3 regions of the Bradyrhizobium sp. USDA 3240 genome follow, and region 1 is predicted to be linked to each of the others. Evidence: riboswitches for the same ligand, from Rfam matches in the RefSeq annotation. Region 1 holds a riboswitch; each other region holds the start of a gene.
What was found. A riboswitch is a leader RNA that binds a small molecule or an ion and turns the genes downstream of it on or off. The one in region 1 is predicted to bind cobalamin.
Positions count from the first base shown of each region.

Region 2: it holds a riboswitch for cobalamin, as region 1 does, so the genes downstream of both, ACVIGA_RS16755 (TonB-dependent receptor) here and ACVIGA_RS27770 (ribonucleotide reductase N-terminal alpha domain-containing protein) in region 1, are expected to answer to the same signal.
Region 3: it holds a riboswitch for cobalamin, as region 1 does, so the genes downstream of both, ACVIGA_RS24375 (TonB-dependent receptor) here and ACVIGA_RS27770 (ribonucleotide reductase N-terminal alpha domain-containing protein) in region 1, are expected to answer to the same signal.

Region 1 covers NZ_JBSSGD010000002.1:5,732,082-5,742,313, forward strand. The annotation lists gene ACVIGA_RS27755 (DUF1521 domain-containing protein) at 537-2,051, shown strand; partial or broken gene ACVIGA_RS27760 (IS3 family transposase) at 2,776-3,898, opposite strand; gene ACVIGA_RS27765 (hypothetical protein) at 3,994-4,191, opposite strand; cobalamin riboswitch at 4,872-5,085, shown strand; partial or broken gene ACVIGA_RS27770 (ribonucleotide reductase N-terminal alpha domain-containing protein) at 5,190-5,780, shown strand; partial or broken gene ACVIGA_RS27775 (ribonucleoside-diphosphate reductase subunit alpha) at 5,806-6,998, shown strand; gene ACVIGA_RS27780 (ribonucleotide-diphosphate reductase subunit beta) at 7,115-8,188, shown strand; gene ACVIGA_RS27785 (nodulation protein NolW) at 9,141-9,839, opposite strand; gene ACVIGA_RS27790 (nodulation protein NolB) at 10,033-10,232, shown strand, end outside.
Region 2 covers NZ_JBSSGD010000002.1:3,388,210-3,398,441, forward strand. The annotation lists gene gspD (type II secretion system secretin GspD) at 1-70, shown strand, start outside; gene ACVIGA_RS16745 (tetratricopeptide repeat protein) at 147-620, shown strand; gene ACVIGA_RS16750 (PepSY domain-containing protein) at 613-2,118, opposite strand; gene ACVIGA_RS16755 (TonB-dependent receptor) at 2,121-4,406, opposite strand; cobalamin riboswitch at 4,513-4,709, opposite strand; gene ACVIGA_RS16760 (CobW family GTP-binding protein) at 4,938-5,867, opposite strand; gene ACVIGA_RS16765 (amidohydrolase family protein) at 5,869-7,359, opposite strand; gene ACVIGA_RS16770 (hypothetical protein) at 7,513-7,905, opposite strand; gene ACVIGA_RS16775 (ABC transporter ATP-binding protein/permease) at 8,058-9,914, opposite strand; gene rpmE (50S ribosomal protein L31) at 10,108-10,232, shown strand, end outside.
Region 3 covers NZ_JBSSGD010000002.1:5,027,126-5,037,357, reverse strand. The annotation lists gene ACVIGA_RS24390 (ABC transporter substrate-binding protein) at 1-760, opposite strand, end outside; gene ACVIGA_RS24385 (ABC transporter ATP-binding protein) at 802-1,575, opposite strand; gene ACVIGA_RS24380 (FecCD family ABC transporter permease) at 1,572-2,615, opposite strand; cobalamin riboswitch at 2,728-2,925, shown strand; gene ACVIGA_RS24375 (TonB-dependent receptor) at 3,036-5,300, shown strand; gene ACVIGA_RS24370 (hypothetical protein) at 5,413-5,583, shown strand; gene ACVIGA_RS24365 (hypothetical protein) at 5,711-7,000, opposite strand; gene ACVIGA_RS24360 (MFS transporter) at 7,226-8,458, shown strand; gene ACVIGA_RS24355 (CYTH and CHAD domain-containing protein) at 8,529-10,097, opposite strand.

The DNA.
Region 1 (10,232 bases):
ATTGCATCGATAGCGCCCAACGGGGGGGGGGGGGGGGGGGGGGGGGCTGGTCCGACGGGGCGACTGGCGGCTTCGCGGTGAGACCTCGTCGCTTATTGAGGCCTCGCAAGGAGCAGGGCCTACTCAGTGTAGCTGACATCGGACAGTCGATCGTCGGGTGCGAGACTGCATGTTACCGGTGATCGGCGAGCGTGGATATTCCCTAAAGGTGGTCTGTCGTGGAAGGCGGCTGCGAGCAATCATGCGATCCCCAGCCCGTGTCTGCTGACGAGGGCTGTGATGTTCAGTCGATGGTTTGTTGTCGTCAGCTTTTCGACAGGTACTGCTGGTACAGTCTTGGAACTTGGATGCGTGCGACATGCTCGTGCCAAACCGACGAGAGGAGGGGGGGGGCTCATCAGGGTTGCCGGCGCCGGCAGCGAGAAGCATCCATTCGCTCCCCATCGGGCAGGAGTGCGTTCTAAAATGGTTCCTAGTTGATTGAGCGCAACGCTCGCAATTTTACCGCTTTCTTCGATGCAACAGGAGTGAACTAAATGGCGTATCTTCCCGTGGCCGGTCTCCCCGTGGTCGGCGCACTCGATTCGACGGTGAATGGAGTGGGGTCTGACGGGGTGGTTGCCAGCCCCGCTTTCGGCGCGCTGTTGGGGCAGTATGCCCCAACAGGTGCCTACCAGTACCTGCCGGCAGGTGCTGCCGTCGTTGTCGCTCCGGTGGTCGTCACTCCAGTTGTGGCTGCTCCCATGTACATGATGGCGCCGCCGCCTCCTCCTTCCATGCTGTTGAGCCAGCAAAGTTCGGGTTTAGAGCCTTCCGTCGATCCGGTATGGACGCATGAGGTCAAGGATGGTAAGGCCACGATCAACCTCGGCGACAAATATACGATCACGGCCGATGAGAAGGATGGCACCTGGACCGTTCGCAACAACCAGACAGGCCATGTCACGAAGATCCATGGAGATCCCCATGTTGACGCGGACGGGGATGGCAAGGATGACTTCGACTTCAAGAAAGATATGACCTTCCAGCTCGACGATGGGACCAAGATTACCGTCAATAATGTCGACTACGGTAATGGTGAGACCATCTCCTCAAAGTTGACCATTACGAATGGTCACAACGCGATGGTTGTGGAGGGGCTCGGCGACGACAAGGATGGCAAAAACAATCTGAGGGTGACCCAGTCCAATGCCGGCATGACTCTTGATGAGCTGACACCCGATGGTGCCCAGGCGATCCATGAGAGCGGCCAAGGCTGGGTCGATGGCGCCGGCGGCGTGGTGAATCAGGCGAGTATCGATGCCGGCGAACAGGGTCGCGCGCCGGGCAGCTACCAGTCTGCAAGCGCAGCGCCTGCCACTGCAACACCCGTGTTCTTCGTTCCTCCTCCACCGCCACCTCTTGCGATGGTTCCGCTTGCCGTCGCTCAGGCGCCAGCGCCGTCATCTCAGCCAGCGCCGTCATCTCAGCCAGCGCCAGTGTGGTCGCACGAGGTCAAGGACGGCAAGGCGACGATCAACCTTGGTGATAAGTATACGATCACAGCCGATGAGAAGGACGGCACCTGGACCGTTAGAAACAACCAGACCGGCCATGTCTCGAGGATCCACGGCGATCCTCACGTCGATGCTAATGGCGACGGCAAGGACGATTTCGACTTCAAGAAAGGTATGACCTTCCAGCTCGACGACGGCACGAAGATCACGGTGGACACGGTCGATTATGGCAAAGGAAAAACCATCTCCTCGAAGCTCACCATCACCAACGGCGACAATGCCATGGTTGTGGAGGGGCTCGGTGACGACAAGGATGGGAAGAACAATCTGAAGGTCACGCAGTCTAATGCTGGGCGGACGCTTGATCAGCTGACGTCCGATGGCGCTCAGACAATCCATGAGACAACTCAGGGGTGGGTTGACAACTCCGGACGCAAGGTGACGCAGGCGGTGATCAACCACAATGAGAACCCGGATGCGCCACCGGATTTCAAGACGATGATGCGCGAGAGCATGTTCCAGCGCATTTTCCATCGCCATGCACAGCCGGCATGAGGCCCGATCCCGGGGCGTGTCGGAAACTCGTGGAAGCGGGCGCTAGCGCCCGCCTTTCATTTTCGCCAAACGGCCGCGAGAAGGGCAGCTTGGCGATCTATCGATTCAGGATCGACGGTAACAGTCAGATTGTCTCGGCAATCGCAGCCTTCGCCCCGACAAACGGGCGGAGGGCCTCCAGGCCCGGCTACGCGGCCAGAATTGCTGTGGCGCGTTCCCGCCCGTTGTCGGCGATGGAGGCGCTGCACAGGAACGGTGCTCTCAGGTTTGTCTGCATGTCAAAGTCATGCCGACGCAAGCGTCGCAGTGAAAATCCCGTCAAGATCGCAAATTGGATTGAGGGCTGCCTCGACGGCGCGATCTACCGTCGGCTCAAAAGCACAAGCCCTGCCTCGCGTTGAGCTCTGCCTGTCTTTAGCCTCCGAAGCCGGGCGTGAACCCTTGCGCCCCCCGAACATCCATCAGCTTCTCAGGAAGCCGGAGGCGCTATGGGCTTTGAGCATCGCCATTCCCGTCAAAGTAAGCTGCTAGGGACGTTAAAAGGAAATCGCAGCAGCCCGCCGCCAAAAAGATCCCGGTGCATTCGGATTCGCGGGACCCGCTCGCAGCTCGGATCTGAGATCATTGAATGCGCATCTAACTGGTGGCACGTGCCAAGTTTCACTTGGTACGTCTTCGATTCGATCACTACGCGTGATCTGCTGCCGGTTTGATGGACACCCGGTTAAGCTAATCCCACCTTGCGCTCGAACTTAAGCGGGCTGAGATCGCCGATGGTCGAGTGCCTGCGGGTCGTGTTGTAAAATCGTTCGATGTAGTCGAACACATCGGCGCGTGCCTCATCTCTGGTTCGATAAATCTTGTTGGCCGTACGCTCGGTCTTGAGCGAGGAGAAGAAGCTCTCCAGCTCATGCTGCAAACGATGCCGTGGTCGGCCATCAGGCGCTGGAACTGCTCGCTGGTGTACTGGCTGCCCTGGTCGGAGTGATGCAACAGTGCATCCGGCTTGCCGCGCCGCCAGACGGCCATCAACAATGCGTCCGTCACGAGCTGTGCCGTCATGGCGGCACTCATCGACCAGCCCACCACGCGGCGTGAGAACAGGTCGATCACCGCTGCGACATAGAGCCAGCCTTCGGCCGTCCAGAGATAGGTGAAGTCGGCGATCCACTTCTGGTTCGGCCGCTCGGCGGCGAACTGCCGGTCAAGGAGGTTCGCCGGTACGGTCTCGAGCTGTCGATCGCCGCTGTCCTTCGGCAAGCGCCGACGTCGCGGCCGCGCCCGCAAGCCTTGCAGGCGCATCAGCCGCTCAATCCGGTGCAGGCCCCAATCCGCCCCGTCGGCGAGCAGGTCACGCCACACCCGGCGTGCGTCATAGGTGCGGTCGCTGGCGGCGAAGCTGGCCTTGACCTTGCCGCCGAGCTCCTCGTCGCTGCGGGATCTGGTGCTGGGAGAGCGATTCAGCCAGGCATGGAAGCCCGACCGCGACACTCCCAGCGCATCGCATAGCCATGCCACCGGCCAGATCGTCCGGTGCTTCGCGACGAAGGCGAACTTCATGTCGCTTCCTTCGCGAAGTAGGCTGCGGCCTTTTTTAGGATATCCCACTCGGCCTTCAGCTTGGCGACCTCACGGCGCAGCCGCTCGATCTCCTGCTGCTCCGGCTTCATCTGCCCGTAGCCGGGAAAGGCTTGCGCCGGGTCGGAGCCCAACTCCTTCACCCATTTGCGGAGAACATTCTCATGAACATCCAGGTCACGGCCGGCTTGCGCCACCGACACCCCACGGTCCCGCACCAGCTTGACCGCCTCGACCTTGAACTCGCGGCTGAACTTCCGTCTTTTCATCGCCACCTCCGGCTTCATGAAACACCTAATCTCGGTGTCCATCAAACCGGCAGCAGCTCAGCGGGCTGTATCTCTATGTGGCGCCGAGCATCGGCTCACCCATCATCAAGCTCGCTCATGGCCTCATCCATATCCGACTGGGAATCGCTTATGACTTGCGTGGCGACGGAAACGAGAGCCTTTTCGAATGCTCGGCGCAGTAGCGCTGCACGCGTGTCATCGCCGCCGCTCTCGGCGGTGTCGGAGGGGGCGCCAACCTGCGGCGCTGTTGCATTAATATCGGCTGCGTTCATGTCGTAACACCCGGATAGCGGCGTCGCCGCGAGATGACCTATCCGCTTCATGCTAGCAGGGACAGCTTGCGAAAAGCTGACTAAGATCGAGCCTCCTTGGCGGCTTCATCCATGACCACGCAAGTGAGGACAACCGTTGTGCCGGCACGGTCATTACTGCGATCGGAGCTCTGGTAAATCATGGCGCCAAAACACTTGGCCACGTCAGCAAGCGCGACGGCGACTGTTGCGCGTTGAAGGCTCAGTGGTACCACAAGCATTTGTGGAGCTATCGCGCTCGATCTGGCGCGCGCGGCAAGCCACCGAGATCGCACGATCATGGCAGGGACGCACCTCACGCCAGTTCCACAAGAAGAGCAACACCTTGCTGGCGCAGCTCGATCGCATTCTCGACCGCTTTGAATTGCAAGCCAAACGTCGCGCGTCACGAGATTATCCCTCGCCAGCATCGCCCAGAACCTTCGCCGAACGGATTCCTATCCAACGCGGACTCGCATAGGCACCCGTCATCGCGACGGAGCATCGAAATCAAAATGCTGCCACTCTTTTCACGGAATGGGCCGAAGCAGGGGGGGCATTTGCTCGAACACAGCGTTGCGGGCCCGGACCCGGAGCGGACGTGGCGTCCTGCGTCTCGACTCCCCTGCCACAAGCCTTGACGAATCTCGACGCGCGGCGTCTGTATGTAGATCTGCCACGGTCTTCCATTCTGCATCTAGTAGGGTGGAAGCTAAGAGAGAACCCGGTGCGCCGGTAACGGCTATTCCGGGGCTGCCCCCGCAACTGTAAGCGGCGAGCGGTTGTCATAATGGTCACTGGCCGCGACAGCACCGGGAAGGCCGACAGCCGCAGCGACCCGCGAGCCAGGAGACCTGCCGCGACAGAATAGAACGTCCTCGGGCGGGGTGCCCCGTGCGTCGCTTGCAGCCTGGGACGTTTGACCCGTCTCCTCGCAAGTCGTGCGCGTGGCTTCACCCCCTAACATCGCGGGGTTGCCGATGTCGCCGTCTTACGATTTCAATCAGCATGGTCATCTAATTGAGTGGCCGAGTGTGCGGCCGTGGCCGGCGCGGCCAAAGTCTGCCGCGCCTCAGCGGTGTGTTGTGCCGCCGCCGTCATCGCCTCCGCTGCCGCGGCCTCTCGCGCCATTGCCAAAGCCGTCCGATCTCACGCTCGATCGATCGCGCGACGGCCTGCTGACCGCGTTCGGCAAGCTAACGCTGACCGATCGTTATCTGCTCGTCGGCGAAAGCGTCCAGGACATGTTCGCGCGGGTGTCCTGTGCCTTCGCGGACGATGTTGCGCACGCCCAACGTCTCTATGACGCGATGTCTCGGCTGTGGTTCATGCCAGCCACGCCGGTGCTGTCCAATGGCGGCACCACGCGCGGCCTGCAAATCTCGTGCTTCCTTAACTCGGTGTCGGACGCGCTCGAAGGCATCGTTGGCACCTGGGACGAAAACGTGTGGCTTGCCTCCAACGGGGGCGGTATCGGTACGTACTGGGGCAATGTTCGCTCGATCGGAGAGAAGGTGAAGGGCGGCGTCAGCTCAGGCGTCATCCCGTTCATCCACGTCATGGACGGCCTGACGCTGGCGATCAAGCCAGGGCTCGTTGCGGCGCGGCTCGGCGGCGGTCTATCTCGATATCCAGCATCCCGAGATCGAGGAGTTTCTCGAGATCCGCAAGGCGTCCGGCGACTTCAACCGCAAGAGCCTCAACCTGCATCACGGCATCAACCTCACCGACGAGTTCATGCGTGCCGTGGGCGCCGGCACCGCGTTCGCTCTGCGCAGCCCGAAGACGAACGAGGTCGTCCGCGAGATCGACGCGCGACAGCTATGGCAACGCATTCTTGAGAACCGGTTGCAGACAGGCGAGCCTTATCTCTTGTTCATCGACACTGTGAATCGCGCGTTTCCCAAGCACCAGCGCGAGCTCGGTCTCAAGGTCTCGACCTCCAACCTGTGCAGCGAGAGACCGGCATCGACCATCGCGGCGAGGAGCGCACCGCGGTGTGCTGTCTGTCATCGCTCAACCTCGAGACTTGGGACCAATGGAATGAGGAACCCGGCTTCATCGAGGACGTCATGCGCTTCCTCGACAACGTGCTCACCCACTTCATCACGACGGCGCCGGAGGGTATGAAGCGGGCCCGCTACGCCGCCCTGCGCGAGCGGTCGGTCGGACTTGGCGTCATGGGCTTCCACTCGTTCCTCCAGGCGAATGGCATTCCAATGGTGAGTGGCTTGGCGAAATCATTCAATCTAAAGATGTTTCGGAAGATCCGGGGTGATGCCGACGCGGCATCCGTCGCCCTTGCTCGCGAGCGTGGCCCGTGCCCGGACGCCCTGGAACGTGGCGTGATGGAGCGCTTCAGCCAGAAGATCGCGATCGCGCCGACTGCTTCGATCAGCATCATCTGCGGCGGCACCAGCGCATGCATCGAGCCGATCCCGGCCAACATCTACACCCACAAGACGTTGTCTGGTGCCATCTCGGTACGTAATCCTCATCTGACCAGGGTACTGATCGCCAAGGGCGCCGACACCCCGGTGACCTGGCAGTCGATCATTGCGCAGGAGGGTTCGGTCGCCCATCTCGACATTCTGTCGGAACACGAGAAAGCGGTGTTTCGCACCGCCTTCGAGGTCGACCAGCGCTGGATCGTCGAGCTTGCAGGCGACCGGGCCGCATTCATCTGCCAGAGTCAGTCAATCAACCTCTATCTGCCGGCCGAGGTCGATAAGTGGGATCTCCACATGCTGCACTGGACGGCGTGGAAGCGTGGGGTGAAGAGCCTTTAGTACTGCCGTTCAAAATCGATCTCGCGCGCGGCGTTCGCCGGCAAGATCGTCGACGATGACGAGGCCGCGCCGCGGCAGCCGCCTGCGCAGCGCACCGATTATGAGGAGTGCCTCGCATGTCAATGATCGATCTCTCGTCTGTCGATCCGCGCACGCTGATCGGCAAGGGACGCGTTGGTCTCCTTGACTCGATGGGCAGCTATGACGTTGATCGCTACGCTTGGGCCTACGAGTTCTGGAAGCGTCAGCAGCAGACGCATTGGATGGCCGAGGAGGTGCCGCTCGGCAACGACCTCAAGGACTGGGCGTCGTACCGCGTCACCGCCAGCGAGCGCGCGCTGCTCACCCAGATCTTTCGCTTCTTTACTCAGTCGGACATCGAGGTCGGTGACAATTATCTCAAGCGATACATCCCGATTTTCCAGCCGCTCACCGTCCAGATGATGATGGCGGCCTTCACGAACATGGAGACGGTCCACATCGACGCCTATGCGCTGCTGCTCAAGACGCTCGGCTTGCCCAAGACCGAGTTCGAGGCATTTCGCAGCTATGCGCAAATGCGCGCCAAGGCGGACTACATGCACGAGTTCGGCGTTGACACCGTGGCCGATGTCGCGCGCACCCTGGCTATGTTCGGCGCCTTTACCGAAGGCATGGCGTTGTTCGCGAGCTTCGCTATGCTGCTCAATTTTCCGCGCCACAACAAGATGAACGGCATGGGACAGATCGTAAGCTGGTCGGTGCGCGACGAGAGTCTCCACTGCGAGGGCGTCATCAAGCTGTTTCACGAATGGCACCGCGAGACCGGCGCCGTGACGCGCTCGGTCCGTGACGACATCGTCGATGTCGCCAGAACGATGGTAAAGCTGGAGGAGAACTTCGTCGATCTCGCCTTTGGCCTGGGCAAGATCGAGGGCATGCGCCCTGAGCAGATCCACGCCTACGTCCGTTTTGTCGCCGACTGGCGACTGACCCAACTCCGGATTGCCCCGGTTTTCGGCTTCTTCAAGGCCGAGGAGGATGGGTTCACGCAGCTCAAACCGCATCCGCTGCCTTGGCTCGTCGAGATTCTCAATGGCGTCGAGCACGCCAATTTCTTCGAGCAGCGCGCCACGGAGTACTCCAAGGCGGCGAGCCGAGGCAGCTGGGACGGCGAGGACGGGGTGTGGGCGGCTTTCGGCCGTATGTAGGCAGCCGGAACAGCATGCGTCCGTTCATACATCTTGGAGGTTCGCGGAAGTCCTCTGCTGCGGCTTCCGGCGGCACAGCGGACCTCAAGCGGCATCATCCACGCCGCTCGAAAATCATAATGGGGAACACCCGCCCACGGGGCTGATGTACGAAAGTGAAGTCTGATCTTGTGCTGAGTTGCTTCGGTGCGGCAGACTTCGAAAAGGCGATCACAATCGTTGCAATTTGCAGATTGGCGAGACGTCCGTCCCGCATACGGAACTCGGAAAGGTCTGGCGGTACAACTTCGGAAGGCCCAGCCTGAGATGGTCCGGCGTGCGAAGGCCGGATGCGCCTCGATCGCCTGAGCGATCGTCTGCTGCGAGAGGTGATGCGGGGACGGTTCTGGTGCTGGATCTGCACCGAGCGCAGCCGGCGCATGCGAATCATCCTCCAAACGCAAGCCTGGCGAATAGGGTTGCGCTATATCCAGGTATGGCGAATAAGGGTGCCGAGCATCCAAGTACGGCGAATAGTGACGGCCTGCGTCCAGATATGGCGAATAGGGCTCCCCCGGCAGCGCGGGCGAGGCGGTACGATGTGGCGCAGCACCACCCTGAGCGCCGTTGAGCTGCTGCTCAAAGCCGGTAGCGTCCGTGGGCGGTAGCGGTGAATTGGTGTCCGGGCTCGTGTTCGATGGTTCGAATTCGTTGAAATCCATCTGTCATTCCCGCATGATGGAGCAGCTCGAGCAATGCGAAGGCTCCTGTCCTGCGAGACCGAAGCAGCTGTTTCGGAGGTTCGCGTTGATCTTCAAGCTCTCCTGGATGCACACGTCTGGCGCGGTCGATGCGAGGCGCCGCCATCCAGACAGGCTCATCCTGGGTAAGGCGGCTTTCGAAAAGCTGACGATCAGAGGATTTAAGCGAATGCAGTTCGGATCCTCGGCTCGAGCTCTCTCGTATTGTTAAGTCACTTCTGGCCTGCAGCTTCGCGCGCGATGCCGTCCTGATGCTGCGCTTCTGAGGAATAGTGGCTTTCAGGTCGTCCGTCGCGAATGACCGTGCTCGAGGAGCCACGAAACAACATCAAAACCGACCCCAGTGGCGGCTTTTCGGCAGCGGTTGGATTCCGCCGCGCCTGCGCCTCCGCCACAAGGCCCTTGAGCGTTTGGTCCACGAGCGCGATGAAGCGTGGCGGGCCCGAAGCCAGGACGAGGCCATCTCCTGGAGCCGGCTTCACGATATAGCGCTCATCGGAGATGTTGAGCACATCGAGCGCGGTCCTGAACGCATCGAAGCTGATCGGGTTCAACACAATGAGACGGCTTTGCGCCTCTTGAGCCGCGGATATGTAAAGCACGAGACCGTCGTAATACCATTGAAGATTGTACAGATTGGTCAAGCGCTCGAGGAACTCTCGCGGTGGCTGGTCCGGCATTCGCCCACGAATCCGGCCCTTTACCTCGGCGCTGACATTGACCCTGATATTGTGATTGTTGCCGAACTCCTGCAGCGCGGCGGAAAGGTCCTGATCCAGAACCGTGTAGCTGTAAGGAGCCGACGGCAGTGAGAGGGATGCGCCGAGCGCGCTTACCGATCCCAGATAGACAAAAACTCCGACATGGAGAACTCTCCTCAAAATGTTAACCGTTGTGGATCGGATGAGCATTCCCGAAGGCCTTCCGCCTGAAAAAAAACCTAGAATTTCATTCCAACGTGAAGGCCAAACGTGATCTTTAGATGACGTAACCAGCGGCATCTTCGTCAGGTTTTCGTCAGCTCGCCAATCTACGCTCATGATCCGTTCGTCGTTCAACCATGCCTGATCTCATCACACGAGCACAATGACTCCTTATATTATGATGGTAGGCGCGACGCCGATCTCTCCCCATTCAGCTGACTGTGTTTCCAGTGCCTGCTCGCCGGCCGCCACTGGCGAGCAGGCCCACTTTGAGCAGTCCCTTGCGCAAGCGTCTTCCAATGAGGTCGTTGCCTCGTCAGTCTCAGCTAGGGCGGCAGTCGCTCCGCCGGTATCAGAGGTTCAGCGTGCGAGTGCGCTCGC
Region 2 (10,232 bases), 2.3 Mb from region 1:
TCGTTCGAAACTGCGCGGCAGCATCGCCACGACGACGACCAATGCGCCGATCACCACCAGCTTCCATTGAGCAGGGCGACACGATGCTCCTCACGCGCGCGCTTCGGACAAACCTTTGCGCTTCGCTTGCGGTCGTGGCCTGGGCGATGACCGCATCGGTCGCGAGCGCCGACAGTCTTGTGCGCGGAACGGCCGCCTTCCATCGCGGCGACTATGTCAGGGCATTTCACGAGCTCTCGCCGGCCGCCGATCGCGGCAACGCAAGAGCCCTCGGCATGCTCGGCTTCATGTATGAGCACGGCTTCGGCGTTCCGCAGGCCTACGCGGCCGCCGCCGATCTCTACTATCGCGGCGCCATGCAGGGCGACCCGTTCGCACAAGCCATGCTGGGCTTGAACTACGACAAGGGCCACGGCGTTCCGACCGATTTCTTGCTGGCCTACAAATGGCTCAATCTGGCGGCGGCCCGCACCGGCGGGCGACAGCGCGATGCCTATCTCCGCTTCCGCGATGCGGTCGCATCCAAGCTCTCAACCTATGAGATCATCGCCGGCCAGCGGTTTGCATTGGAATGGGTCCCCGACCGGCAGGCACCGGACGTGCATCTGACGGTCAAGTAGCTTCCCGCGCCGGCTTCAAGCTGGGAGGCGCGTGTCCCCTCTGCACCTTGCGCCGCGAGAGCCGGCGCCAGCCGATCACGATACCGCTGATCGAGACGATCGTGCCGACCGCCGACAGCAGCCAGACCACGACGTCGCGCGCCGGCGAGATGCGCAGCAGCAGCGGGAAGTCCAGACTGTGCAGCGCGTTGAACAGCCAGCGGTAGGACCGGCGGCTGTCATCGCTGCGGTCGAGTATCTCGGCGCTGACCGGAGAGATGTGCAGCCAGGTGTGGGCGGGATCGTCGAAGGCGATCCGCAGCACCGGAAGCTCACGCGCATGGTGCAGCGTGTACCAGTAGGCGTCCGGCTCGTCGAGTTGTCGCACCGATATCAGCGCTGCTCCGGGCATCGCGCGCCGGGCGGCCGCGACGATCTCGTCCTGCGAGAGTGTCACGGGCGCGCCGGTCACGGGATCGGCAAGACTTCGACGGCCATTGCTGTCGTCGAGCATCACCAGGGGGCGGCCGCCGATCCAGATGTAGCGCGCTTCCACGGCCTGCGCGGATGGCGCTGCCCGGAAGCCGGCAACGATATCGGGTGTGTCGTGACCGCTGTATCCGGCTGCGATCTCGCGCATAACGCCACGGCCGGAGAACGCGCCGCCGGGATTGAGCGACAGCCAGCCGCTGAACATCCAGGTGAAGATGAAGATGCCGCCGATCAGGCCGGCGATGTGATGCCAGGCCATCCAGCTGCGATAGGGCGAGACGGCGCCATCAGCGTAACGGCGCGTCAGCCGCAGGCGGAGAATGCCGATCCAGAAGCCGGTGACCGCGACGACCAGACACACACCCGAGATCCACAGCACCACGTCCCGCCAAAGCGGGCCGTCCTTGCGCAACACGGTCGGATAGATCCAGTGCGGGATCGAGCCCAGCCAGTTCCAGATACGTTCCTGCCGCGTGGTGTCGAGCGCGATCTCGCCGCTGCGCGAGGAGACATAGAGCTCGGTGCCGTCAGCGTCGCCAAGGCCGATCAAATAGAGCGGCCGCAACGGATCGAAGCGTGCGGTGACCGACCATTGATCGCGCGTCACGGTATCGAGCAATTGCGGCTGCACGGCACGCGGGTGGTGCCGGGCAATGGCAAGCGCCTGGTCGGGCGCGATCCGGTCGATCACGCTGCCGTCGATCGCCGAGATGGTGACCGCGCCGCCCTTCCATCCGGTCACGCGATAGACCGGAACGTCGTCCATCATCGAGAGCCGGAGATCGCGCGGATAATGCTCCGTGCCCGCGATCGCCAGCGCGCGATCGGGAGCGACCTGCACCTTGTTCCAGAGAATGACGGGGAGCGCGGACAGGCGCTCGCTGTCAGTGAGGCGCGGAAACGCCACGTACATCATGACGAGACCGGAGATGAACCACATCGCGAAGAACAGACACGTCGCAATGCCGATCCAGCGATGGACGACATAGAGCCATCGCCGCGATCGCCGGATCAGAGCCTTGCGCATGGTCAGAACTTCACGTTGACGGACAATTCGGCGGTGCGCGGCATGCCAAGCAGCCACTGCCCCGTCCCGTTCGAGGTCACCGCGTAGACCTTGTCGAACAAATTGTAGACCCGGAACGCGACGGTGGTGCGGTCATCCGGCTTCCACCTGACACCGCCGTTGACCACATTGTAGCCCGGCCGCAACTGGGTGTTGGCAAGGTCTGAGTACATCGCACCGACCATCTGCACGCCGCCATAGACCGACCAGTTCGGCGCGAAGTCCCAGGTCAGCCAGACGTTGGCGACCTTCTGCGGCACGTTGATCGGGACATTGCCGGCATAGCTGACGAGCTTGCCGCCGACCGACTGGGTGTTGTTGTCATACTTGGCCTGCAACATCGCGACATTGGTGTCGATGCGCCAGCCGTCGTTCAGCGCCAGGCCGACCGTTGCCTCTACTCCGCGGGATGATTGCTGACCGATCTGCAGCGAAGCGCCGGGAGTGCTGGGATCGGCAACCAGCAGGTTGTTCTTGACGATCTGATAGCCGGCCAGCGTCCATTCGCCGCGGCCGCCCAGGAACGATTGCTTGACCCCGAACTCGGTCTGCTTGCCGGTGGACAGCTGAAACGTCTTTTGCGAGGCCGACAGCGAGATGATGTTGCCGACCGGATCGACGCCGACCGCATACTGGCCATAGAACGCGAGGTTCTTGATCGGCTCATACACGATGCCGGTGCGCCAGCTCGTGCCCGACAGCGTGGTTTCGAAGCTGTTCGTCGGTGTCTTGTAGTCAGTACGGTCGACCTCAGGGCGATCGTACCTGACGCCAGTGACGAGCGACAACTGATCGGTCAGCGATAGCCGATCTTCGGCGAACAGCGCGTATTGATTGACGTTTGCATTGAAGCCCGGCGTGGTCGGAGACTTGGTCACAAAGAACGACCCGGGATCAAACACATAGGGAGCGACCGAGGAGTTCGTGGGAATGGACGGAACGCTTGAGTTGTTGGTATGGAAGAACTCGATGTGATTGACGTCGAAACCGGTCACGAACCGGTTCTCGAGGCCGAAGATGTGGCCGCTGAAGGTCGCATCCATGCGGTTGCCGACCTGCTTCTGATCGTGGAATATCTCAAGATAGCTCGTGCGATCGATCAGCTGCGTCTTGGGGTTGAAAGTGTAGTTTTCGATATCGCGCCAGTGCCGCTCGCTGTTCAGATAATACAGCGTGTTGTTGACCTTGATGCCGTCGGCGACATCCCACTCGGTCTTGAACTGGGTCCAGCTGTCCTGGTAGCGGATCGCGCTGTCCGATGCGTTGTAGTTCTTGAAACGCAGCGCGTCCTGGATCTGGCCGTTGATCAGCGGCGTGCCGAAATAGCGCGACGGACTGCGGTCGCCATAGTCTTCGGAGAGCGTAAAGGCGAGATTTTCCGATGCCTGCACGCGCACGGCGGCGGAGACCACTGCATTCGAGGTCTTGTCGCGATCGACCCAGCCGTCCGACATGTTGCCGGTGGCGTTGATGCGGTACGACACATTGGGATTGATCGGCCCGGTGCTGTCCACCGACAGCCGTCGCGTCATGTTGCTGTCGAGCGAGACCTCGGCCTCGTTATAGGGCGTGCCCTGCGGCTTCTTCGGAACGACGTTGATGACGCCGCCAATCGCGCCTTCGCCGTACAGCACGGAGGCCGGGCCGCGCAGCACCTCGATGCGTTGCGTCGACCAGGTGTCGTAGGGGAACGTCAGGGTGCCGGAGCCGACGTAGAAGCGCGTCCCGTCGTACAGCGTCATCACCGAGTTGCTGCCGGCAAAGCCACGGGTGCTGAACGACAGGCCGCCATTGCCGGGCGCCGGCGTTGCGATGAACCCAGCCGCATTCTGGGTGACGGCGTCGAGCACATTATGCTGGCCGCGTTCGGCGATGGTCTGCGCCGTGATGATCTCGACGCTGGCCGGCGTCTGCAGCGGCGTCAAATTGAGACGGCTGCCGGTGCCGCCCTGCGTGGTGGCGTTGAGCGTCGGCGACGCCGATCCGGAAGCGCCTGACACCGCAGCATGTGGCGCGCCAGCGGCTGCCGCCGCCGTTGCAGGTCTCGCGCGTGACCGCGATGCGGCGGCAGGATTGCTGCTTCGTGCCGCAGGCTTGGGCCTTGCGGATGTCGCGGGGGCGACCTCGATCGGATCGAGCGTCGTGGGTGGAGGTGTTTGTGCCGAACCCTCGGCGGGCAGCAGCAGCGATGACAGGGAGCAAACGAGACCGAGGCGCCAACGGCGCGCGGCGGGAGAGGACGGAGACATGAAAAGACTCGCGGTAACGTGGCACGTCACCGCGAACGCGGAGTGGCGCAGTGCCCGAAAGGCAATGCTCCGATCCCACCAGGACGCCCCCGCCCGATGTGCTCGCGTGTGACCACGACTGACGGCAGGTCTCCTGGCTCACGGGTCATCGCCTGTCGACGCCTTCCCGGGCCTGAAAGGCCCAGTGGCAAATTGACGAAAGGCTCGCCGTTTACAGTTGCGGGGACAGCTGCGGCATTGGGGTTACCCTCGCACCGCATTCCCTTTTGATCCCCGAAGGGAACCGTCGAGAGAAACGATAGGTGGTGCGGGATGGGCTGTCAATTCGACGCGATTGTCGCACACATGCTTTGCGCGGTGGTGCTGCGGCGATGACACAGCGGCATCGGCGGCTGACGCGGGTACTTCTTATCCCCGTCATCCTGAGGTGCGAGCGGAGCGAGCCTCGAAGGATGCACGGCCACCAGCCGGGCCGTCGACCCTTCGAGACGCGCTTCGCGCTCCTCAGGGTGACGGGAAACTAGCTTCGCATCACTCGGCTTCGACGCATCCCTGCATCACCTCATCGATCTCGGCCCGCGACAGCGCGCCCATTTCGGCGATGAACACGATTCGCGTGCGCGGCACGCCCGGTGCCGGCACGCCGCCGGCAGCCAGCGTCGCGCGTCCGCCGGCGAGTTGAAATACCGTCAGCCGTCCGGGCTGCTCCACCGTCTCGAACAATCCCTTCGCCCGCGCCAGCTTCGGCGCCAGTTTGCCGATCGCCTGCTGCAAGCGCGGCAACCGCACCGGCCATTCAGAGGTCCAGCTCAGCGTCTCGAACCGGTCGGATACCGGCCGTCGCGGCGCGGTCTCGCGCGGCGCCGGCACCTGATCGAGGTCGGCCGGAAACAGCAGCGCGGCCGGCACCTCGCCATGCAGCGCATCGACCACCACGGCCGCCGGACGCACCGCCCGCACCGCATCGCGGATCGCTGTGCACGCGGCTGCATCGGCCAGATCGACCTTGCTCAGCGCCACCACATCGGCCGCCCGCAGCTGCGAGCGCAGCAGCGCATCGTTCAGCATCGCCGCAGGCTGCGTCGCGTCGACCACGCACAGCACCGCCTCTAGCGGCGCCTCCTTCCAGATCACGGGATCCATCAGGTTGCGCACGATGTCGGCAGAATCGGCGATCCCGCTGGTCTCGATCACGATGAATTCGGGACGCGGATCACGCCGCAGCAGGGTTGCGAGCGTGCGCAGCAGATCGCCTTCCAGCGTGCAGCAGATGCAGCCATTGCTCAGGCTGACCACGCCGTCGCTGGCGCCGGCGATCAGCTCCGCGTCGATATTGATCGCGCCGAAATCATTGACCACCGCAGCGATGCGCCGCCCTTGCGCATGCGCCAGCAGATGGTTGACGACCGTGGTCTTGCCCGCCCCGAGAAAACCCGCGACCAGCAGGATCGGGACCGGCATCTCAGCCTCCGGCAATCGGCCGGCGCACCGGCCGGCCCGGCCGTGCGGCGACGTCAAGCACCCCATCGTTGATCAGCGGCTGGCCGCTGACCACGAGATGCCGCACGCCTTCCGCCGGGCGGTTCATCGCGGAGAAGGTCGCGCGATCGCTGAGCGTCTCGAAGTCGAACACCACGACGTCAGCGTCGGCGCCCGCCTGCAGCCTGCCCTTGGCACGCATTGCCGGCGTGCTCGCGGACAGGATTTCCGCCGGGATCAGCGCGCATTTGCGGATGCCCTCGAGCAGCGACACCTTCCGACGCTCGCGCACCCATTCGCGGATGAAGCGGGTGAAGCAGCCGGCCGAACGCGGATGCGAGGTGGCATCGTCAGGCAGCGGCCAGGCGTCGCCGGTGTAGGGGCGGCCATCCGACAGCGTCCACGGCATCGCGTCGGACGCGATCGCACCGCCCGGATACAGCACCGCCATGTCGAGCAGGTCGCGATGATGCTGATTGTTCTCGATATCGAGCACATGCCACAGCACCAGCGTCGAGGGTTCCGCGGCCTGCGCGGCCAGCAACTCCTCGCGGCTGCCGAAGCGGTGACCGTCGGTCACGCGCTGCACCGAATCATAGCCGAGGCCGTTGCGCTCCTCGAACTGGGGATCGCTGAAGAAGGTCGCCGCCAGCACGGTGGAGCCGGTGCCGTAGGGATAGGCCTCCACCGTGATCGGCAGGCCCTGCGCCTGCGCCTTGGCGATCAGCGCCACACAGCGCTCGATGTCCGTCTTGCTCGACGAGTTGAAGTGACAGATGTGCATGTGCGCGCCGGTCGCGCCGGCATAGCCGATCAGGCGGATATAGGCCTCGGCCGCGCTCTCGGGATCGATGCGGGACATGTAGGCGACATGGGTGAAGGTCGGCACCGCATGATTGGCCGCGAGCTGGCACACCGCAGTCAGTTCCTGCACGCCGGCGCCCGGCGCATAGGCGTTGAGAATACCGATGCCGATGCCACCCTCATTCAGGGCGTTGGCAAGGCGCGCGAGGATACCGCCGACCTCGCCCTCGGTCGCCACGTTCTCGATCCAGCGGCGATCGCGCATCGCTGCGCCGAACGATTCCAGCGAGCTTTCCGAATTCGAGCCGGTCATCGCGCCGATCCGCGCGAACGCCCAGTTGGCCGCGGCGCCGTAGTTCAGCACCCGCCCCTTCTCGGCCTGGCGCTTGTACCAGGATGCCACCGGCAGCACGCCGGCCTCGAGGTCGAGCGATGTCGTCACCCCGTCGAACGCCTGCATGCGATCGGCCGGAATGGTCTGGCCGTGCGCGTGCAGGTCGATGAAGCCCGGCGCGACCACGAGTCCGGTGGCATCGATCTGCCGCTCGGCGCCGCCGAGCCCGGTGCCGACCGCGGCGATCTTGCCGTCGACAACCGCGATGTCGCCGATCGCGTCCATCCCGCTGGCCGGATCCACCACCCGGCCGCCGCTGATCACCAAACCACCCATCTCACCACTCCCCGCATTGTCCGACACCGACCGGTCTCTTTTCGAGCACAGAGAAGCGCATCGCACTGATCGCAGCAAGCCGGGCCACGGTTGTGGCGACATGCTGTGACGGAATATCCGCCGCGCCGTGATGGCGATTGCAGAGAGACCTCCCTACGTTCCGGTTGGACGTCGCGAAGGCAGGCCCCGCCAGAGATCGGCACCGGGCTTGACGCGGCTCGCCACGAGTTTCGGCGGCATGCGGTCCCTGGCGATCGCCGCTTCGACCGCGCGCTTGAGCCTGACATTGTCGATCTGTGCCAGGAATCGCTGGATAATGGCGTCCTGGTCCGCCCCCCGACTGGAGATCGCCGCGCACAGCTCCGCGGTCGTCCGGCGGAAGAAGTGGAAGCCGTCATCGGCCGCGCCACCCAGCCGGTCGACCTCGCCGGCCGCGCCGAGCGCGTGCATCCGATCGTCGTCGTCGAGCGTCACCGCGAAGCGCAGCACGGCAAGCTGCCAGGTCCGGAACAGCTTGCTCTCCGGTTCGGTCGCATTCTCGCGCATCAGTCGAACACCCCGCGCGCCGATGCTCCTTCGGCCGTCGAGGGAGGTCAGACGCGGCGCGACTATCCTTGCGCGGGAATAGGTTTTCGAGAGGAGCGCGCGCGCGATCGCATAGGAATCGCATAGGCGGAGCGCACGGAGTCCGAATACGCTCAAATCCCCTCGAATTGCAGCCGCGCCAGCCGCGCGTAGAGGCCGTTGGCCGCCACCAGCTCGGCGTGGGTGCCCTGCTCGACGATCCGGCCCTGGTCCATCACAAGGATGCGGTCGCAGGACAGCACGGTGGCCAGGCGATGCGCGATCACCAGCGTGGTGCGATGACGCATCAGTTCCTCCAGCGCGGTCTGCACCAGCGTCTCGCTCTCGGCGTCGAGCGCCGAGGTGGCCTCGTCGAGCAGCAGCAGCGGCGCATCGCGCAGGATCGCGCGCGCGATCGCGATGCGCTGGCGCTGGCCGCCGGACAGCGTTACGCCGCGCTCGCCGAGCTGGGCGTCGAAGCCTTCAGGCAGCCGGCGCAGGAATTCAGTGGCATGCGCCAGATCGGCGGCGCGCTCGACCTCGGCGTCAGTGGCATCGGGCCGGCCGAACCGGATGTTGTCGCGGGCGCTCGCGGCGAACACCACGGAATCCTGCGGCACCAGCGCGACCCGCGCGCGCACCTCGGCCGGATCGGCCTGCCGAATCGGCACGCCGTCGAGCGAGATGATGCCCGATTTCGGATCGTAGAAGCGCAGCAGCAAATGGAACAGCGTGCTCTTGCCGGCGCCGGACGGGCCGACGATCGCGACCTTCTCGCCCGAGCCGACCTTCAGCGACACGCCGTCGACCGCCAGCGCATTGGGCCGGGTCGGATAGGCGAAGCTAACATTGTCGAAACCGACATCGCCGCGCGCAGGCTGCGGCAGTGCGCGCGGCGAAGCGGGAGCTGCGATCTGCGGCCTGACGCGCAAGATCTCGAACAGCCGTTCGGCGGCGCCCGATGCGGCCGAGACCTCGCCCCAGACCTCGCTGAGCTGGCCGAGGCCGCTCGCGGCGAAGGCCGTGTAGAGAATGAACTGGCCGAGCCGGCCGGGGCTGATGGCGCCGATCAGCACGTCGTGCGAGCCGACCCACAAAATCACGACGACGCTGGCGAACACGATGAAGATGACGATCAGCGTCAGCACCGCACGCGCCTTGGTCGAGCTGCGCGCGGCTTCATAGGCCTGCTCGACCTCGCTGGCAAAGCGCGTCCGGGCGAGCCGCTCACCGGTATAGGCCTGCACGGTGCGGATCGCATTGACCAGCTCGCTCGCATAGGCGCTGGCATCGGCCAGCGTGTCCTGGGCGTTGCGCGACAGCCGCCGCACCCAGCGGCCGAACGCGACCAGCGGAATCACGATCATCGGAATCGCGAGCAGCACGAAGCCGGAGAGCCGCGGGCTCGTGATCACCATCATCGTGGCAGCGCCGAAGAACAGCATCAGATTGCGCAGCGCGATCGACACAGAGGCACCGACCGCGGACTTGATCTGCGTGGTGTCGGCGGTGAGCCGCGACACCAGCTCGCCGCTTCGTGCCGAATCGAAGAACGAGGGCGACAGCGAAATCAGATGCGCGAACACGTCGCGCCGGAGATCGGCGACGATGCGCTCACCGATCGTCATCACGAGGTAGTAGCGCGAGGCGCTGGCACAGGCGAGCACGGCGACGACCGCGATCATCACGCTGAAATAGCTGTTGATCATCGCGATGCCTTCGGGCGTGAAGCCGAGGTCGATCATCCGCCGCACCGCGACCGGCACGATCAGCGTGGTGATCGCCGCGATCGTCAGCGAGATCAGCGCGAGGATCGCGCGTCCCTTGTAGCGCGCCACATAGGGCGCGAGCGCAAGCAAAGGCCGCAAGCGGGCACGGCTCTTCGCCGGCTCCATGATCTGGCTCTCGATGAAGGCTTCCTCATCGAGCAACGCGTCGCGCGGCGGCTCGGGGGTGCCGCGAGGGGTCTCAAGCTGTTCGGCTACACTCATTATCTAGACCGGTTCTATCGCCCCCCACATAGGCCCCCGGACCCCCGGCTGGCAAATCCGGTAAAGTCCCAATCCGGTGATGGGCTTAAGCCCTTTCTTGGCTTGTTTTGGGCGGCACCATGGGTTATAGAGCCGCCCAAATCCCGTATCCAATACATCTTGAGACGGGCGCTGGCGCGCCGAAGGAACTGTCATGAAAGCCGATATTCATCCGAATTATCATACGATTAAGGTCGTCATGACCGACGGCACCGAGTACCTGACCCGCTCGACCTGGGGCAAGGAAGGCGACACGCTGAACCTCGACATCGACCCCAA
Region 3 (10,232 bases), 700 kb from region 1:
GATCCAGCGCATCGGCCAGCATCACGCCGCCGCACACGGTGAGCCGCTCCGGCAGCACGATCCGCTTGCTCTCCGGATAGAAGCGCTCCAGCGCCGGATGCAGCAGGAAGGCGCGGCCCTCATCCTCGGCGCGATCGCCGGCCTCCGACACCAGGATGAAATCCGGCCGCAGTTTTACGATGGCCTCCAGCGAAGCAAATCCGCCCGCGCCGAGCCCGAGCTCGCCGGCCGCGTTGATCAGGCCGGTTGCCGCCAGCAGCGAGCTGATCAGGCTGCTGTCGCCCGACACAAAGCCGCGGCGCTCCAGCGGCAGCACGCGATAGTGATGAACACTCGCCACCGCCCGCGCTCGCGCGACGGCCGCATCGAGCCGTGCGATCTCGGCCTGCGCACGATCGGGATGCTGCACCACGTCACCCATCGCGCGGATCTGGTCCCTCACCTCGCCCAGCGTGCGCGGCACTGTGAACTCGACGAGGTGCAGCCCATTGGCCTTCAAGAGATCGCGCGTCGCGCGCTTGTCGAACAGGCTGACCACGACAAGGTCGGGCTTGAGCAACAACACGTCCTCAGCCCCGCCCGACAGGCGCGGATAGTTTCGCGCTTTCTCGGCGGCCCAGGATTGCCAGGCATCGCGCGAAAAGCGGCTCAGCCCGAGGATCTGGTCCGGATCGGCCAGCGACAGCACGAGCTGGTCGCTGCACACATTCATCGAGATGATGCTCGGTCCGGCCGCCAAGGCGGCGGCACACGACATCATCCATGCCGCCGCGGCCAAAACTGCGAGACGCCGCCCACCCATCACACATCCGCCCACGGCACGATGACGGCCTCGCGCTGAAATTCGGCGCGATAGGCGCGGACCCGGAACACGCTAGCCAGAACGCTCTCCGACAACGCGTCGCCCGACGTGCCCTGTGCCGCCAGCCGTCCCTCGGACAGCACTAGCACATGATCGGCAAAGCGCGCGGCGAGCCCGAGATCGTGCGTCACCACGATCACCAGCACGCCGGCGTCTGCGACGTTGCGCAGCTTCTGCATCACGTCGATCTGGTGGCGCGGATCGAGCGAAGCGGTCGGCTCGTCGGCGAGAATCACCGGCGCTTCGACCGCCAGCACCCGGGCCAGCGCGACGCGGCTGCGCTCGCCCCCGGACAGCTCGGTGACGCGGCGGTCGCCGAATTCGGTGACGTCGACCGCCTGCATCGCCCGCAGCACCGCCTCGATATCCTTTTGCGACAGCCGCGCCGGATCGGTCGCGCCATGCGGATAACGGCCGAGCGCGACGATATCGCGCGCCGGCAGCGGCCAATGCACCATGTGCCCCTGCGGCAAATAGGCGAAACGTTTCGCCCGTTCGCGGAGCGGCAGCGACGCCAGCGCGTCGCCGCCGATCCTGATGTCGCCATCGGATGGAATTAGTCCAGCGAGCGCGCGCAGCAGCGTGGTCTTGCCGGCGCCGTTGGGGCCAACCAGCGCGACCAGATGGCCGGCCTCCAGCGACAGCGAAACATCGTGCAGCACCTTGCGGCTGCCGAGCGAGGTATTGAGCGCAGTGGCGGCGAGCAGCGTCATGCCACGCCTCCGCCGAGCGCGCGGCGTTCGCGCATGATCAGATACAGGAAGAACGGCACGCCGATGATTGAGGTCAGCACGCCGACCTTGATGTCCGAGCTCGAGGGGATGATGCGCACCGCGATATCGGCGGCGAGCAGCAGCGCCGAACCGGTGAGCGCGCTCGGCACCAGCAGCCGTGCCGGATCGTGACCGATCAGGGGGCGCATCAGGTGCGGTGCGACGAGACCGATGAAGCCGATCGTGCCCGTGACGGCGACCGCACCGCCGACGCCGAGCGCAACGCCCGTGATCACGAGCAACCTTAGCCGCCCGACATCGACGCCGAGGCTCTGCGCCGCCTCCTCGCCGAGCGTCAGCGCGCGGAACACGTTCGCCTGGCTGAGCAGGATGACCGCACCCACGACGATGAAGGGCAGCGCCAGCGCCACGTGCTGGAAGCTGCGGTCCTCCAGCGAGCCGAGCAGCCAGAATGCGATCTCCAGCACCACGAACGGATTGCTGGAGAGGTTCATCACCAGCGCGGTTGCAGCTCCCGCAAAGCTCGAGATCGCAAGCCCGGCGAGGATCAGGATCAGCAGCCCGGCATTGCGGCCGGCGATTGCGAGCAGCGCGAACACCGAGCCAAACGCGGCGATGATCGCCACCACCGGCAGCGCGTAGGACCGCACATCGGCGAGGCCGAGCGCGATCACCAGCACCGCGCCGAATGCCGCCGATTGCGGCGCGCCGAACAGCGACGGCGAGGCCAGCGGATTGCGCAGCAGGCCCTGCAGCGCCGCGCCTGATAGCCCGAGAATACCGCCGATCGCGAACGCCAGAATGGTGCGCGGCAACCGGATCTCGCGCACGATCACCTGCGCCACGTCGCTGCCGCCGCCGAACAGCGCCTCGATCACCGCAAGCGGCGACAGCCGCACCGGCCCGATGCCGAGCGAGAGCACCAGCAGCAGGACCACGAGCGCGAGCAGCGCCGCGATGGCGCCCCACCGGCGCCGCGCCGCGACCTCGGCCGCCAAGGTAAAATCCTGCACGCTCATTGGATCCATGCTCTTACAGCGATCGCCGTGGCAGGCAAGCGACACCCGCCAAAAACCGTAGCCGTGCGACCGCTGCCCGACGTCCGCCGGGTTGACATTGCTGCCGGGCCGAACCCTAGATGAACATGACGGTTCTTTCATGAGATGAAAAGGGAATGCGGTGCGGGGAAACTTCCCCAATGCCGCGGCTGCCCCCGCAACTGTATGCGGTGAATCCTTCGTCACAGGCCACTGGGAATCTCGGTCCTGGGAAGGCGACGAAGGGTAACGACCCGCGAGCCAGGAGACCTGCCGTCAGCCGTGGTCACACGCGAAGATGCCGGTCGGGGAGTACAGGCATGAGCTTCACCTGATGCGAGAGCGCATGGTGAGACTGGTTTCGCGGTGACGTGCCACTGACGTTACCGAGGTCTCACCTAGATGTTCTCCAACTCGTCCTTCCGGCGCCGCGCGCTTCTGCTCGCGTCGACGATGATCGCGCCGGCAATCGTTCTCTCGACCGCACGGGCACAGCAGGCACCCTCGCCCGATCAGCTACCGGCCGTCGAAATCACCAAGCCAAGCGACCAGAATTTCACGCGCGCCAAGCCGGCCGCCGACGAAGCGCCGGCGCCGCGTCGCCTGGCGCCGGGCACCGCCCAAGGCAACAATGTGGGCAGCGGAGCAGGATCGAACACGACGGGGACCGGCACCGCCAACGGAACGGGCGGCACCGGCGGCGGCCGGCAGTTCGCGGGCATTGTCGGCTCCTCCTCGACCGTGATCACGGCCGACGACATCGCGCATTCGCCGGTGCAGTCGCTGCCCGAGATTCTCGCGCAGGTGCCGGGCGTCCAGCTGCAAACGCTTTACGGCGGGCCGAACGGCGCCAAGACCTCGGTCGACCTGCGCGGCTTCGGCGCATTCGCCTCCGACAACACCTTGTTCCTGCTCAACGGCCGACGCCTCAACGACGTCGACAAGGCCGGCTTCGATCTCACGACGATTCCGCTCGATTCGATCGCGCGCATCGAGATCACGCGCGGCAACAGCGGTGCGGTGCTCTATGGCGACAACGCGGTGGGTGGCGTGGTCAACATCATTACCAAGACCGGCGCCGGCGGTCCGCCGGCGACGATACGCGCCGAAGGCGGCTTCGGCTCGTTCAGCACCCGCATGGCCGCGGTGTCCGCGGCGCTCAATTCCGGCCCATGGTCGACCTCGTTCTACGGCAACGGCATCAAGTCCGACGGCTACCGTGTCAATAACGCGCTCGACCAGCGCAACGCCGTCGGCAACGTCAATTATACCACGTCCGATCTCACCGCCTTCCTCACCGTCACCGGCAGCGACCAGAAGCTCGGCCTGCCCGGCGGACGGCTGGTCGATCCGTCGATCGGCGTCAACGAACTGCTCACCGATCGCCGCGGCGCGGCGACGCCCTTCGACTATGCCAACCAGCAGACCGCCAGCGTCACCACCGGCTTTACCAAGACGCTGATGAATGGCGTCGACCTCATCGTCGACGGCGGCTGGCGGCAGCGCGAGACGCAAAGCGGCTTCTTCGGCACCGTGCCGACCATCAGCTTCGCCTCGACCTACAATGACGCCGCGCTACAGACCTGGTCGATCACGCCGCGGCTCAGCGTCAAGAACGTGATGCTGGGCATGCCGTCGACGATCCTGACCGGTATCGACTACTACGATTCGACGTTCCGCGAAGCACGCGGCGCCTATCAGGGCGTCGATCCCACCCACATCTACAATATCGAGCAGCAGACCGTAGCCGGCTACTGGCAGCACACGCTGGGCCTATTGCCGACGACCGACTTCTCCTACGGGGCGCGCGTCCAGAATACCAGCGTCTCGGCACGCGATCGCTACGATCCGAACGCACCGTTTGCGTTCGACACGCAGGCGGCGCCGCTCGACAGCAACGAGACCCAATACGCGCTGCATGTCGGCGCCGAGCATCGCTTCACCGACACCTTCTCGGTGTTCGGCCGCGCCGCGCGCGCATTCCGCACACCCGATGTCGACGAGCGCGTCGCATCGGGTCCGTCATTCGACCCGCTGACCTTCGCCCCGATCCCGCAGAACTTCCAGCTCAAGACCCAGACGTCGCAGGACGTCGAGGGCGGCTTCCGGGTCAAGACCAACTTGTTTCAGGTCCAGACCAGCATCTATCTGATGGATCTCGAGAACGAGATCCATTTCAACCCGGTGCTGTTCTACAACACCAACCTCGACCCCACCCGCCGCTACGGCTCGGAGACCAGCGCCTCGCTCAAGGTCAGCGACAGCGTCACCCTGCGCGGCGGCATGGCGATCACCCGTGCGGTGTTCCGCGAAGGCATCTGGGCCGGCAACGACGTGCCGCTGGTGTCGCGCTACACCGGCAATCTCGGCGTGACCTGGAATATCTGGCAGAACTATCTGGTGTTCGACGCCACGGTGCGGGCCTGGAGCTCGCGAATCATGGACAACGACCAGGCCAACACCCAGAGCCGGATTCCCGGCAACGCCACTGCCGATCTCAAGCTCAGCGGGCAATACGACCGCTTCTTCTGGTCGCTCAGCGTGAACAATCTGTTCAATGCGCTCTACTACGACTACGCCATCGCGAGCTCGTTCACGGCCGGCCGCTTCTCGGCCTATCCGCTGCCCGGCCGCACCTACATGGTCAAGGCCGGCGCGACGTTCTAGAGCATGATCGGCGCGGCGGGTGTGACCCCGCCGTGCCGCCTCCTCACGTTACAAGCGGCCGCAAACTGGAGTAGAATTCCGGCAGATGATTTGACCCGCGCAGGGGAAACGCATGGCCAAGGCCGGAAAGAAGAGCAAGGGCAGCGGCAAGATCGACGACAAGTCCGACGACAAGTCGAAAAAGCCTCCGCCGCCCGCAGCGCCGCAGGACGACGATTATGAGGATGGCGACATCGCCACGCCGAAGGTCGATCGCTACGGCAATGACGATGAGCCGTTGTGAGGGATGAGCGATGCCCATCCCCCCGTCGTCCCGGGCAAGCGAAGCGCGACCCGGGACCCATAACCACGAATGCCAATTGTCTCACAATGCTGGGGCCACAGCCGTCTTCGACAATCCAATCCTGTGGTTATGGGTCCCGGCTTTCGCCGGGACGACGCGTTGAGAGATCGCGCAGGAAATCCTCCCCCTCGATCGTCTTGATACTCGCGCGATCGAGCAGATGCGCGCCGAAGCCGCCGCGCGCCAACGATGAGGCGATCGGCGGTGATGCCAGCAGCAGCGCTGTCGTCATCGCGAGCGGCACGGCGCTGAGCCAATCGAGCCGCACCGGCGTCAATTCCTCGCTGCTTCCCCGATAACGACCTTCGCCCGCGGCGATGCGGCCGCATTCCCTGATCAGATCACGGCGCGTGCCGTCGCGCGATGCGCTGCCGAGCAGCGCCTGCATCGCGAGGTGCGTCCGCACCCCGGCGCGGCTCTCGGCCAGCGGCGGCGGCGTCTCTCCAAGCGAGACGCGCAGCAGCAGATCGACCAGATCGGTGCCGGACCGGTACGCGTTCATCGGCTCGACCAGCCGCGGGTTGCAGTCGATCAACAGCGGCGTTGCGCTGTCGAGCGGCATGATGACATCGACCGAGAGCGCGCCGTGCCAGCCGAGATGCGCGCCGATGGTCTCGAGCGCGGCGCGGACCGCCGGCCGGCTCACGCTCTCCTTGATCGCCTCGCCGCCGCCGACGCCGGCCGCGATCTGCCGGTAGGCATGGAAACCAGTCAGCGTGCCGCGGCAGAACACCGACTGCGCCTTCTCGACCGTGCCGGTGACGAGATCCTGCGCCAGCACCTCGCCGGCAAAATCGCCGGCGGATTCGAGATCATAGAGCGCGCGGTTGAGATCGCCCGCGTCGCGCACGAACCAGACGCCGCGGCTCGCGGTGCCGACCGACGTCTTGACCACGGATGGAAACCGCAGGCCGTCGCGCAGTCCGTCGGCCGAGGTCACGATCCGGGTCGGCGGCTGCGGCAGGCCGAGCCGGTCGAGCAGCCGGCTGAAGCCGGCCTTGCTGTGCACGGCGCGATAGCTGTCGAAATCCGGCAGCGCCAGGCCCGTCCGTGATATCAATCGCGCCGCGGCGCGGGCGAACAGAAACCCCTGCTCATGGGTCGGCAGCAGCACATCGTATTGCCGCGATGCCAGCAGCCGCTCGACGAAGCGCAGGAAGCCGGCCGGATCTGACCGCAGCGGCGGGCAATGGTGGTACTTGCGGACAAAGCGGGAGTAGCGCGCCAGGCACCAGCGCGAGGGGTCGCAGACCTCGACGTGATGGCCGGCCAGCCCCAGGATCGTGATCGCCTCGCGGCCGGAGGTGCTGGAGCCCTCTGACACAAGCACCCGGAGCGGCTTTTTGGGGTCGATCATGACCGATCATCACCGCAGGACCGCACTTTGTCGCCGCCTTTAATGCCGCATGTGTCGATCCGGCACGCCCGCGCCGGGGGCAGCCATGCAGGCGCGTTCATGGACAATTAGCGGCCAGCCTTTATTTTCTGCCCGCCCTGCCGGGCATATTTTTTGACGCGTTTTCTGCACGCGAACCGATACCCTCTTCGCTCAAAAACGCTTTGGAATTGGGGTTTCACTGACATGGTCGACATTCTGGCCGCACCGCAGCAAGCGAAAGCCGACAGCGCGCTGCGCACGCTGACGGGGATTTCGGTTGCCCATTGGGTCAGCCATTTCCATATCTTCGTGCTGCCGATGCTGTTCCCGTTCCTGAAGCAGCAGCTCGGCGTCGGCTATGTCGAACTCGGTTTCGCGCTGACGGTGTTTGCGGTGGTCTCCGGCCTGACCCAGGCGCCGATCGGCTACCTCGCCGACCATATCGGCGCGCGCAAGATCCTGTTGATCGGGCTGACCATCGGCGGCTGCGCGTTGATCGGGCTCGGCCTGCATCTGAGCTATACCTCGCTGATCGTCTGTGCCATCGCGCTCGGCCTGGCCAACAGCGTCTATCATCCGGCTGACTACGCCATCCTCTCGGCCCATATGGACGAGGCGCGGATGGGCCGCGCCTTCTCGATCCACACCTTTGCCGGATTCCTCGGCGGCGCGGTGGCGCCTGCGATCATGGCAGCGCTCGTCGCCTCGATCGGCGGCCTCGGCGCGCTGGTCGTGGCCGGCGCCGTCGGACCGCTGGTGGCGCTGTTCCTGATCGTGCTCGGCATTCCCGATGCCGGCGCCAACAAGAACAAGCCGAAGGACGACTCAGCACCGAAGGCCAGCGTGATCACGCCGGCGCTGATGGTGCTGACGGCGTTCTTCACGCTGCTCAGCCTGTCGACCTCGGGCATCAACAATTTCGGCGTGGTCGCGCTGATGGGCGGTTACGGCGCGTCGTTCTCGACCGCCAACATCGCGCTCACCGCGTTCCTCGGCGCCAGCGCGGCGGGCGTGCTCGCCGGCGGCTATCTTGCCGACTGGACCCATCGCCACAGCCAGCTCGCCGCGGCCTGCTTCGCGGTCAATGCCGTGCTGGTGCTACTGATTGCGCTGATGAACCTGCCGCCGGTGGCGCTCACGCTCGCGATGGGGCTCGCCGGATTCCTCGGCGGCGTGATCGCGCCGTCCCGCGACATGATGGTGCGCAACGCCGCGCCTCCCGGTGCGGCCGGCCGCGCCTTCGGCATCGTCTCCACCGGCTTCAATTTCGGCGGCATCGTCAGCCCGTTGCTGTTCGGCTGGATCATGGACCAGCACATGCCGCATTGGGTGTTCGGTGCGTCGGTGGGCTTCATGGTGCTGACTGTGCTGCTTGCGCTGGTCACCGAACGCAAGCCGCAGGCCTCCGGGCTTGCGATCCAGGCGCAGCCACGTTAGGGCGCCCTTGCTCTAAGCCGCATGGAGCTTCCGTCCACGCAAGACGCGACGATCCACGCCGCCGCCGAACTCACCGGCCCCAGAATGCGGGCGTCGTCTTGAAGCGGCGCCAGCTCTTGCGCAGCGCTTTCGCGACCGCGATCTGATCGCGGGCGAGCCAGCCGGCCATCGCGCCGACGCCGAGATGAAGCGCAGGCTGGTCGTCCTGCGCGATGGTGTGGAGCAGCACGCGCGTACTGCCGATGTCGCAGACCCGCCCGAGGCTGTTCTGCAGCCCGGCGAGCCGTTTCACATAGCGCTTCGCCGGCGCGTGGGACGCATAGAGCGGCAGAAAGAACTCCGCCGCATAGCGCAACTTCTTGAGATTGATCCTGAGATTGTGCTGCGCGTTGATATCGAGCCGCCGGAATCGCGCACCCCGCTTCAATGTCTTGCGATGCAATCGTTCCAGAATCTGATCGGCGAGCACCGGCATCGGCTGTGACAGGACAGCCAGCGCTTCGCTGTCGATCTCGTTGCGCCAGCTGCGGCGTTCCACCAGATGCCCCAGCGAGAGCAGGAAGCGGCTGCATCGGGGGTCAGCCAGAACGCTTTGCAAGGTCCCGTAGCTCGACTTCTGCCGCTGCTCGACCGCCTTGCGAAGGCCGTCCAGGTCGATATCCGGAACCGCGCTGACGAGGCGGGTGATGGTCGTTCCGGCGAACACGTCCCAATCCCGGGCCTTGCCGAGTTGCCGCATCAGCCATTTTGCTTCGCTGTTGATCGCCAGAAATGCCGGCGCAGGAATGTCGCGCCGGAACAGCGCACAGATCGTCCGCAAGCGCCGGAGGGCAACCCGCATCTGGTGCACGCCTTCGGGGTCCGATCCCTGCTCGGCCACCGCGTGATTTTTCAAAAGATGATGCCAGCAGGAACCCACCAGCAGTGCGATGACGTCGTCGACCACGAGGTCCGCCGTGATGCCTGACAAGTCGGCCTTCGTTGCCGACGGCGCGACATCGAACGCCAGCGCATAGCCGCGTTCCGCCTTGCTTCGCGTGCCGATCTGCAGCGGCGCGGCGTCGAGCAGCTGGGTTCCGAGATCGAACAGGACGCCGGCATTGCCGCTCTTCAGTTCAAGCTCGATTTCCGACAGCACCTCCTGGCGCGCATCGGCCTCGATCGTCCCCTCGTCGAATGCGATCTCAACCGACGCATCGGGCAGATCGAGCTGCCGCGCGTGCCGGCGCACTTTTGTCGCGAACACCGGCACCAGTCCATCGTTGCTCAGCCCCGCCACGGGATCGCCGACCTCGTCGGCGGGGAACCGCGCCAGATCGGGGGTGATGCCTTCAATCGGCATCTCCCATTGACGCCGCCTCAGAGGCTGCGCGCCATTGGACGAAAGCTTCAGCGTCTGGATGAAGCTTTTGCCGCTGCGTCGCACACGCAACGACATGCCATGCTGAAACAGCAGCCGCTCCGGCGTGTCATAATAGACCGTTTCCAGCCGGTGAAATGCGCCGCGATTGCGCGCATGCTGCACGATGCAGGCTGCCTCGCGCAGTTTTTCGAGGCTTCCTTGCGGCGCAAGCAGCTTGAGTTCGATTTCCGCCTGATCGCCATGCCTGACGGCAATGGCAGTCCCCGCATCGGTCACGACCGGCCGCCGTCCATCGAATGAAATCGCCCCCGGCATGGTGTATGAAGGTTTCATGACAATGACAAGGCATATCGCGCCATTGCAGCCCGCATTGGCCGCAAATTGTATCTAGACTCACGCTTTTAAGTTGGA